2 regions of the Paenibacillus sp. P36 genome follow, and region 2 is predicted to be linked to the other one. Evidence: predicted binding sites of a transcription regulator. Region 2 holds the regulator's gene; the other holds the start of a gene.
What was found. Region 2 encodes Rex, which represses fermentation and respiration genes when NADH is low (regulators of the CRP and FNR family bind a similar motif). Its sites were predicted from a motif close to TTGTGAAATATTTCACAA; they were not measured.

Region 1 (4,200 bases), 550 kb from region 2:
TCGGTAGACGTAGCCTTTTTGCTCCAGTGAAGCGGTCTGTCGGCTGATTGTCGAGATATCCAGCTGGAACTCCTCCGCCAAAGCTTTCACGCCGGACGAGCCGTTCGAAGAGATCTGATGGAGCAATAGATAAGCGGAACGGTCTAACGTGCCGATTTTTTTATTAGTCGTTGCAGCAAGGAATCGACGCATGAGGATGGCGAGTTCGAGCTCAATCGTTTCAGCGGGATGATCGATCTTTTCGGACATGGAGTACCTCGTTTATAATTTAGTAGATATGACTATGAATTCATCGTAACATACAAGGTTCATTTTGAATATGTTTCAGAATAGGGTACGAATTACAATTGAAGTTCCATGTATATAGTTGTATAATACAAATATATAGTTGCATTATACATCTAGATACATCAGAAGGCAAATGATATGGGGGGGATCGTCATGAAAGCAAAAGAGATCATGGTTCGCCAAGTTTACAAAGTCAAAGAAAACGACCCTGTTAGCGATGTGATTGAGAAGTTTATCAAATACAGAATCAGCGGGCTTCCTGTTGTCAACGAACGGAATGAAGTGGTTGCGTATATTAGTGATGGAGATATTATGCGCTACATCGGCAAGCATGATGATCATGTATTCGGATCTTATATGTACACAGCTGTGGTCAAAGGGGATGACGAAGAGTTTGATGAAAGAGTTCGCAGCTTGCTTCCAATGTGTGTCATGAGAATTGCTCAAAAGAAAGTGATTGCCGTAGATGCGGAAGAAGATATCGAGCAAATCGCAGCCATTTTGGGTAAAAAACGAATTAAAAAACTGCCGGTGGTTCATCGCGGCGTATTAGTAGGCATCATTAGCAGGGGAGACGTTATCCGGCATTCATTTCAAACCTTATTGTAAGCGTATACGTAAATTGGAAAAAAGAAAAAAGGATGTCCTGGCAGCCTCGAGAGGTTGGGGGCATCCTTTTTTTACGATATTAATAAGCTAGAGCGGACAGACCATTGATATGGGACAAGTAACGGATATTACTTGCTTCTTTCATCAAGGAAGCCGGTAAGCCTTTCAGCTGTGTGTTGTTTCCGCCGATTGTTCCGATCCCGTCTTTGCGGCCTAAGCTGCCAAGTGTTCCGGAGAATACTGGAACGAATTTGTCCATTGCTCCACCTTTGACTTGAACGGAAAGGTTGTAACCAACCGTTTCGCCCATCTGCCATGCAAGCTGTGCAGTAGGAGGGTATGGTCTTTCGCCACCTTCAGGGAATACAACCGCGCAGTCGCCTGCAAGGAAGACATCCGAGTGGGAAGTGGATTGAAGTGTGGAAGTGACAGTCGCACGACCGCGGTCTTCTGCGATTCCGCAGCTGCCGACAACCGGGTTACCTTTCACACCACCGGTCCAAATAATCGTGTTCGACTCAATGGTTTGTCCACTTTTCAGTGATACCGTGTTTTTGGTAGCTTCAGTAATTGCAACGCCAGTCAAGAATGTGACGCCACGTTTCTCAAGGCTTGCCACCGCGCGCTCGATCAGCACTTTAGGGAATACTGGCAGAATAGCAGGACCTGCTTCTACGCAATAGATGGAGACATCGCTGAAATCGATGCCTTTGCTGCGGCAAACTTCAGGCAGTTTATCCGCGAATTCGCCAACAAGCTCAACGCCTGTCAAACCGCCGCCGCCAACAACGATGGTTGCGTCAGCTTTGTTGCCGGATGCTTTGTAAGCATCCAGACGCGCTTCAACGTGCTCGCGAATACGGTTAGCATCGGAAGCTGATTTGAGAACCATGCTGTTCTCTTCCAGTCCAGGAATGCCGAAGTAGTTCGTTTCGCTTCCAAGAGCAACGACCAGCGCATCGTAAGTATGTACTGCGCCACTAGTTGTAATGACTTTTTTATCATCTGGTTTAATTTCTTTAATCGTATCAACCACGATGTTTACTTGTTTGTTGCCGAGTAGTCTTTGCAAAGGAAGGGCAACGGCTTGCTCTTTAATCGTTCCGCCAGCAAGACGGTGTAATTCCGTAATAATTTGATGCGTAGGAAAACGGTTGATGATTGTTATGTTTGCTTCTGAAGCTGTCAGATGTTTGCGCGCTGTTAATGCGGTCAAAAGGCCGCCATAACCGCCGCCAAGAATAAGTATTTGTTTAGCCATCGTTATCATCCCTAGTCCGTATTAGTTTTTACGTTCAGCAAGTACGTTCAAGAATGCTTGTGCAAAACGAAGTGTTTTTTGCACTTCTGGGTCTTTCAGCATTTTTAGTATTCCAAATAGACCGATTGTTGCTCCTGCATCAGCTTGTGAGCGTTCGCCAGCTTCAATAGCCGCAGATGCAATGTCTTTTGCCTTTTCTTGTACCGGTTTAACAAACTCGCCAATACCATGGGCAAAATCGTTGATTAATACTTTGTCTGTAGCTACACTTTGCGCAAAATCATAAGCTTTGGTTAACACAGTCACCATTTCTGCCAATTTAGGCAGATTATCGACCAGAACAGTCAGAGATTGTTGCACCTCAGGCTTAAGCAATTGGTCGAGTACGTCTAACGATTTTGGTTCCGCAGCAGCCGTTGCTGCTACTTCTTGAACAGCAGATGTCTGTGACATATGAAAATCCTCCTTTGCGATGAAAAAAAATCGGGTACTGTCACAATGTGTACGGGTGAAACAATCGTTTCCCACATGGTTGTAACATTTTTCACATAAGAAAATGTCAAGCAACATCGCACAATTGGATATAAACCGTATTTAGGTATTGTACACCTAATGGACACAAAATTATAATTGAAAATATTTCAAATTTGTGAACATTGGATGAAAATGAGGCACAAAACTACTGGACGTAATTGATGAGAATGATTATCATTGAGATTAGAATGAGAAGGACGAAAGGGAAGTTCAAATCACGATGATTAATGAGAATTTATGGAACCAAATGGGAGATGTCAGCTTCAATTTGCACCAACTACTGCGTAAGCGATATCCAGCGGGTAAACGTGTTAGACGCAGGTTCACTACACACTATAACCTCTTGCAGATTGAGGAGGGCCGCGGCACTTTATGGATAAATGGCACGGAATATGAGTTGGTTCCCGGCTCGTTATTTTTGCTGCATCCCAAGAGTCTGGTGGAAGCCGTTGTAGGTGAGAAGCAGTCCCTTCGATTTATGATGCAATCTTTTACATACAAATGGAAAAACGCTGCGGGTACCGAGATTTTCACGGAGGAAGGTTTAATCGCCTTCAACGACTCAGCTATGGTATCGCGCGGTTTTGAACAGCTCCACGAGCTAAGTGAAGGGCCAAATCCATTGCTGCCTTGGAAGCGGCAAATCGTTTTTCAAGAGCTGTTATACACGATCGTTGCCGATCAACAAAGGGACAAGCAGCAGGGTGGTACCCGGTTTGCCATTGAGAAGGCGAAAGACTTCCTGGATGCCTACTATCACGAGGACATTTCACTTAGCCTATTGGCCCAGCGTCATGCCATCAGTCCGAGCAATTTTGCCGGCATTTTCAAAAAGCATATCGGTGTACGCCCGATCGAATATTTGACACGTCTGCGCATGGAACACGCCAAAGTCTGGTTGAGATCACAGCAAAGCGTCAAAACGGTAGCCTCTAAAGTAGGATTTCATGATGAGCTCTATTTTAGCCGGACATTTAAAAAAGTTATAGGCGTTTCACCGACCATCTATATGAAGAATCATGTCAATGCAAGAATTATGACGGTGTTTCCGCTGTTAAATGATTACTTGCTAGCGATCGAGCTTAAGCCCTTCGCAACGCTCTCGTATGCAGGCAACGATCAAATCCGCGGGCTGCTGCCGCATATCGCAGATGAGCTGGTGGAGACCAAGATTGTCGGCCGCTGGGATCGCCCCGATCGGGAGTCTGTGCTTCGTGCAGATCCAGAGCTGATTCTTGGCGTCAATTGGGCAAGCTTGACCATAGACAGCTACCGGAATGTCGCTCCGACGATCACGCTCTTTAATAAGGATAATTGGCGTGATACCTTGCTTGAATTGGCCAACCTATTCGGGAAAAAAGAGCAATATGCGGCATGGTTGAAACAATATGACCTTAAAGCGGCGCAAGCCAGGTCACATTTAAGAGCCTCTTTTGGCCAAGAACAAACGGTCATGGTGCTAGTTGATGCAGGCAAGGAATGGCGCGTGTATGGGGGGAAACGGCAGC
Region 2 (4,200 bases):
AATGGCAAAGAGGATCCGATCACAGCGGCACAAATGGTCGTTTGGCTGAGTGAAACGGAACACGGGGATGAAGAGGAAATCCATTTTGGGAATAAAGGCGCTCAATTCTGGTATTCGGTAGCCAGCGATACAGACTCGTGTCTAAACCGGATGTGCCCTTGGTACAAAAAGTGCTTCTATCATCGTGCGCGTAATGACGCCAACACGGCTGATGTGATCATTACGAACCATTCCCTTCTGTTTACCGATATGAAGGCGGAGAACCGCCTCCTACCGGCTTACAAGCACCTTGTGATTGATGAGGCGCATCATTTCGAAGAAGTGGCGAGTAAACATCTCGGTATTGAGCTGCATTCCTCAGCGATGTATCATTCCTTGACCTGGCTTTACAAAGATAATCGGAGCGGCCAGCTGCCGATGTTGCGGTTTAGACTGCAGAAATCGGATGAGCAGCAAGAACGGGCAGCGGCATGGAGTCATACGATTGATGGTCTTTTCCCAAAAATCGTGCAAATCAAAGAGGATTGGGATCGTCTGAGCGAATCGCTCTATGAGCTGCTGTCGTCCAAAAGCGATCCGTCGCAAACGGAGAATTCCACGTATGTCCTGCGCATGAAGCCGGAGACATTGCCGCCTAATTGGCACGAGCTGCTGACGATGGAAGACAATATTTATCTGAACGCAAATGATTTGCTTCGCACGCTGGATAAATTGTTAAGCGATGTGAAGGAGCATCAGGACGTGTTCGGGGTCCAAGGCTTAGTGACGGATCTTAACGGCACCGTGAAAGAGCTCTATGAGCATCGAGATGCCCTTCATTTCTTTATGAAAATGGCGGATGATGGTTATGTCTACTGGATGGAAGCAGGGACGTACGCCAGGGCGAAGTCGCTTCAGCTGAATTCAGTACCGACGGATGTCAGCGGCTTGCTTCAGCAGCATTTCTTTGAGACAAAAGAAAGCATCATCATGACCTCGGCGACTTTGTCCGTGAACAAATCCTTTCAATACTCCGCTGATCAATTGGGCCTGGTGATTCCGCAGGATGAAGAGAGCGGTAAGCTCAAAACGGTTCAATTGCCTTCTCCTTTTAACTATCGTGAGCAAGCTTTGGTGGTTATTCCAAGAGATTTTCCTACGATTAAGGGAGCAGGGGATCCCGTTTTCATTGCATCCCTCATTGAATCCCTCAGTGAAGTCGCTATCGTGACCAAAGGTCGAATGCTGATTTTGTTCACATCCAATCGGATGCTCAAACAGATTTATGCCGGGATGAAAGACTACTTGAAAGCCTATGGGATTACTGTGCTTGGCCAAGGGGTAGACAGCGGCAATCGCAGTAAATTAACCCGTATGTTCCAGGATAACAAGATGTGCGTGCTGCTTGGCACCAGTTCATTTTGGGAAGGTGTAGACATTCCTGGAGATGCGCTAAGCTGCTTGGCCATTATCCGGCTGCCGTTCCAACCTCCGAATCATCCGCTCGTTGAGGCTAAATGCGAAAATATTAAGAAACGGAACGAGAACCCGTTTATGAAATTTTCTGTGCCGCAGGCGGTCATTCGATTTAAACAAGGCTTCGGCCGGTTAGTTAGACGCGCATCAGACAAAGGGATTGTGATCATCTACGATACGCGTGTCATCGAAACCTTCTATGGCAAGCACTTCCTCTACTCCCTGCCAGGACCCAAAATTGAGCATATGACAACGGAACAAATGTTACCAAGGATTGAGCAGTGGATGGGGGAGGCGTAGAAATGAAATCACAAAAAATATCGGAAGCTGTTGTTCGCAGACTGCCCATCTATCTACGGTTCCTGAACGAGCTTGCCATGAAAAATGTCGCAACGGTATCTTCGCAGGATTTGGGTCAAAAACTTGATCTGAATCCGGCCCAGATTCGTAAAGATTTGGCCTATTTCGGTGAGTTCGGTAAAAAAGGCATCGGATACGATATTGCTTATTTGATCGAAAAAATAAGACAGATTCTCAAGCTGGACCGGCATATCCAGGTGGCTCTTGTTGGAGCGGGGAATCTTGGCCGGGCATTATGCAATTATAATACTTATCTGCGAAACGATATGAAGATTGTCGCTGTTTTTGATGCGATGCCCTCCAAAGCCGGGGAGACGATTAATAATTTGACCGTTCAACCGATGGGGGAAATGAAGGCTGTTTTATCGGAGTTAGGCGTGCGAATCGGGATTATAACGGTGCCTGCGAGCGAAGCTCAAAATGTGGCCAATCAGTTTGTTGCTTGCGGCATTGAAGCTATTCTGAATTTTGCACCGGTCATAATTAAGGTTCCTCCGGAAGTTCGTGTGCATTATGCGGATTTTACAACGGAACTGCAAAGTTTAGCGTACTATTTAGACTAAGAAATAAAAAGAAACCGTCAGGATTCCCTGACGGTTTTTCTGTATTTAGAAGATCAATCTGAAAATAAGGAAGTAAATGGAGTACGCGAGCGCAATGCTGATCGGTATGGTAATGACCCAAGTAATCAACATGCGGGTGACGGTTCCCCACTGAACTTCATGGAAACGCATGACACTGCCTGTCCCAATAATCGCGGAGGAAATAACATGTGTTGTTGATAATGGTTTTCCGATATGGGTGGAGAATTGAATGACGAGTGACGATGTGAGATCGGATGCGAATCCGTTAATCGGCTCGATTTTGACAATTTTCCCGGATACGGTCTTAATGATTTTCCATCCACCGATCGAAGTTCCTAGTCCCATTGCTAGTGCCGCTGAGATTTTAACCCAAAGCGGAACGTCCAATGTCGTTTGAACATCGGCTGCGACTAGACCGAAAACGATAATACCCATCGCTTTTTGTGCATCGTTACCGCCATGTGAGTAAGAGAGCAGCCCGGCAGAGATAATCTGTAAAGTCCTGAAAATGCGATTAAGCTTGGATCTGGACGTATTTCCCGACCAGATGACGATGTACTTGATCAAAAGCATAATGACGTAACCAAGGGCGAAGGCAATGATCGGTGAAAGGATCAAAATGATAATGATCTGCGTAAAACCGCTCCAATTGACAGAATGCACGCCAGCTCCAGCGATAACCGCGCCGGCAAGGGCTCCGAGCAGAGTGTGAGAAGAAGAGGATGGAATCGCAAGATACCATGTCAGAAGGTTCCATATAATCGCCGCGAGCAGGGCTGCGATTACGATTTCAACGCCATTGGCAATTTGAGCAGGGTTAGCAATACTGCCGCCGACCGTTTTGGCCACTTTGGAGGATACCATTGCGCCAACAAAGTTAAGCGTCGCTGCCATGGCAATAGCTACCCGTGGACTTAGTGCGCGCGTAGAAATGGATGTGGCAATCGCATTGGCTGTATCGTGAAATCCATTGATGAAATCAAAAAGCAAGGCTAGTACAACAATTACGATCAAATAAGTTAACATGATTTCCTCCTAAGAGTTTTCCATTTGGAAAACTATCCTTCGTACACATAGACCGGTTAAGTCTTATGAATAACGAAGTACTACGCTATCTAGGATATTGGCTACGTCTTCACAAGCGTCCGTTGTTTCTTCCAAGCGCTCATAGATTTCTTTTAGTTTAAAGTCTTCGTATACATCTTTACGCGTGATGAAAATTTGACGGATTCCTTCGCGCATCAAGCGATCGCCGTCATTCTCAAGGGAGTTAATGGCAACCGTATGTTCAGGGATTTGCATATATTTTTTCTTCGCAAGCAATTTGAATGCATCAAGCATATGTTGGCAGGAATCCACGATGACAGCCGAGAAGTCTTTCATATATGTATCCGTATGCGAGACGTTCAAATAGTCAAAACGAGCGATTGTAGCTTCAATACCATCCGTGACATCATCCACTTTGGAGGCAAGAACCATGATGTCCTCACGATCGATCGGTGTAATGAACACTTTATTGAGTCCTTTGAAAATTTCGTGAGTGATGGAGTCTCCAGCATGTTCAAGATCGTGAATGGACTGAACGTAGTCTATAGGGGATTTGTCACCCATCATGGCTGTGCGGAACAGCTGTGCAGTTTGCAATGCGTTTTCTGCAGCGCGGATGAGCAATTGCAAGAAATCGACTTCGTTCTTTTTTGTGAATAACGTGGTCATAAATGCCTCCTAGTATTTACTATATGTACAAGATTTTGATCGAATTTATAAGATAAACAGACCAACTTGTTGAAAAAACTCACAA

Region 1: ACKTT9_RS17525 (DUF1641 domain-containing protein) is a predicted target of Rex. The motif match lies at 2,691-2,708, and genes of this name have one in related genera.

Annotation. Positions count from the first base shown of each region.
Region 1 covers NZ_AP038372.1:3,901,316-3,905,515, forward strand. The annotation lists gene ACKTT9_RS17510 (MarR family winged helix-turn-helix transcriptional regulator) at 1-249, opposite strand, end outside; gene ACKTT9_RS17515 (CBS domain-containing protein) at 442-897, shown strand; gene ACKTT9_RS17520 (NAD(P)/FAD-dependent oxidoreductase) at 977-2,158, opposite strand; gene ACKTT9_RS17525 (DUF1641 domain-containing protein) at 2,180-2,611, opposite strand; gene ACKTT9_RS17530 (AraC family transcriptional regulator) at 2,913-4,200, shown strand, end outside.
Region 2 covers NZ_AP038372.1:3,355,732-3,359,931, forward strand. The annotation lists gene dinG (ATP-dependent DNA helicase DinG) at 1-1,755, shown strand, start outside; gene ACKTT9_RS14990 (redox-sensing transcriptional repressor Rex) at 1,758-2,378, shown strand; gene ACKTT9_RS14995 (anion permease) at 2,424-3,425, opposite strand; gene ACKTT9_RS15000 (DUF47 domain-containing protein) at 3,489-4,115, opposite strand.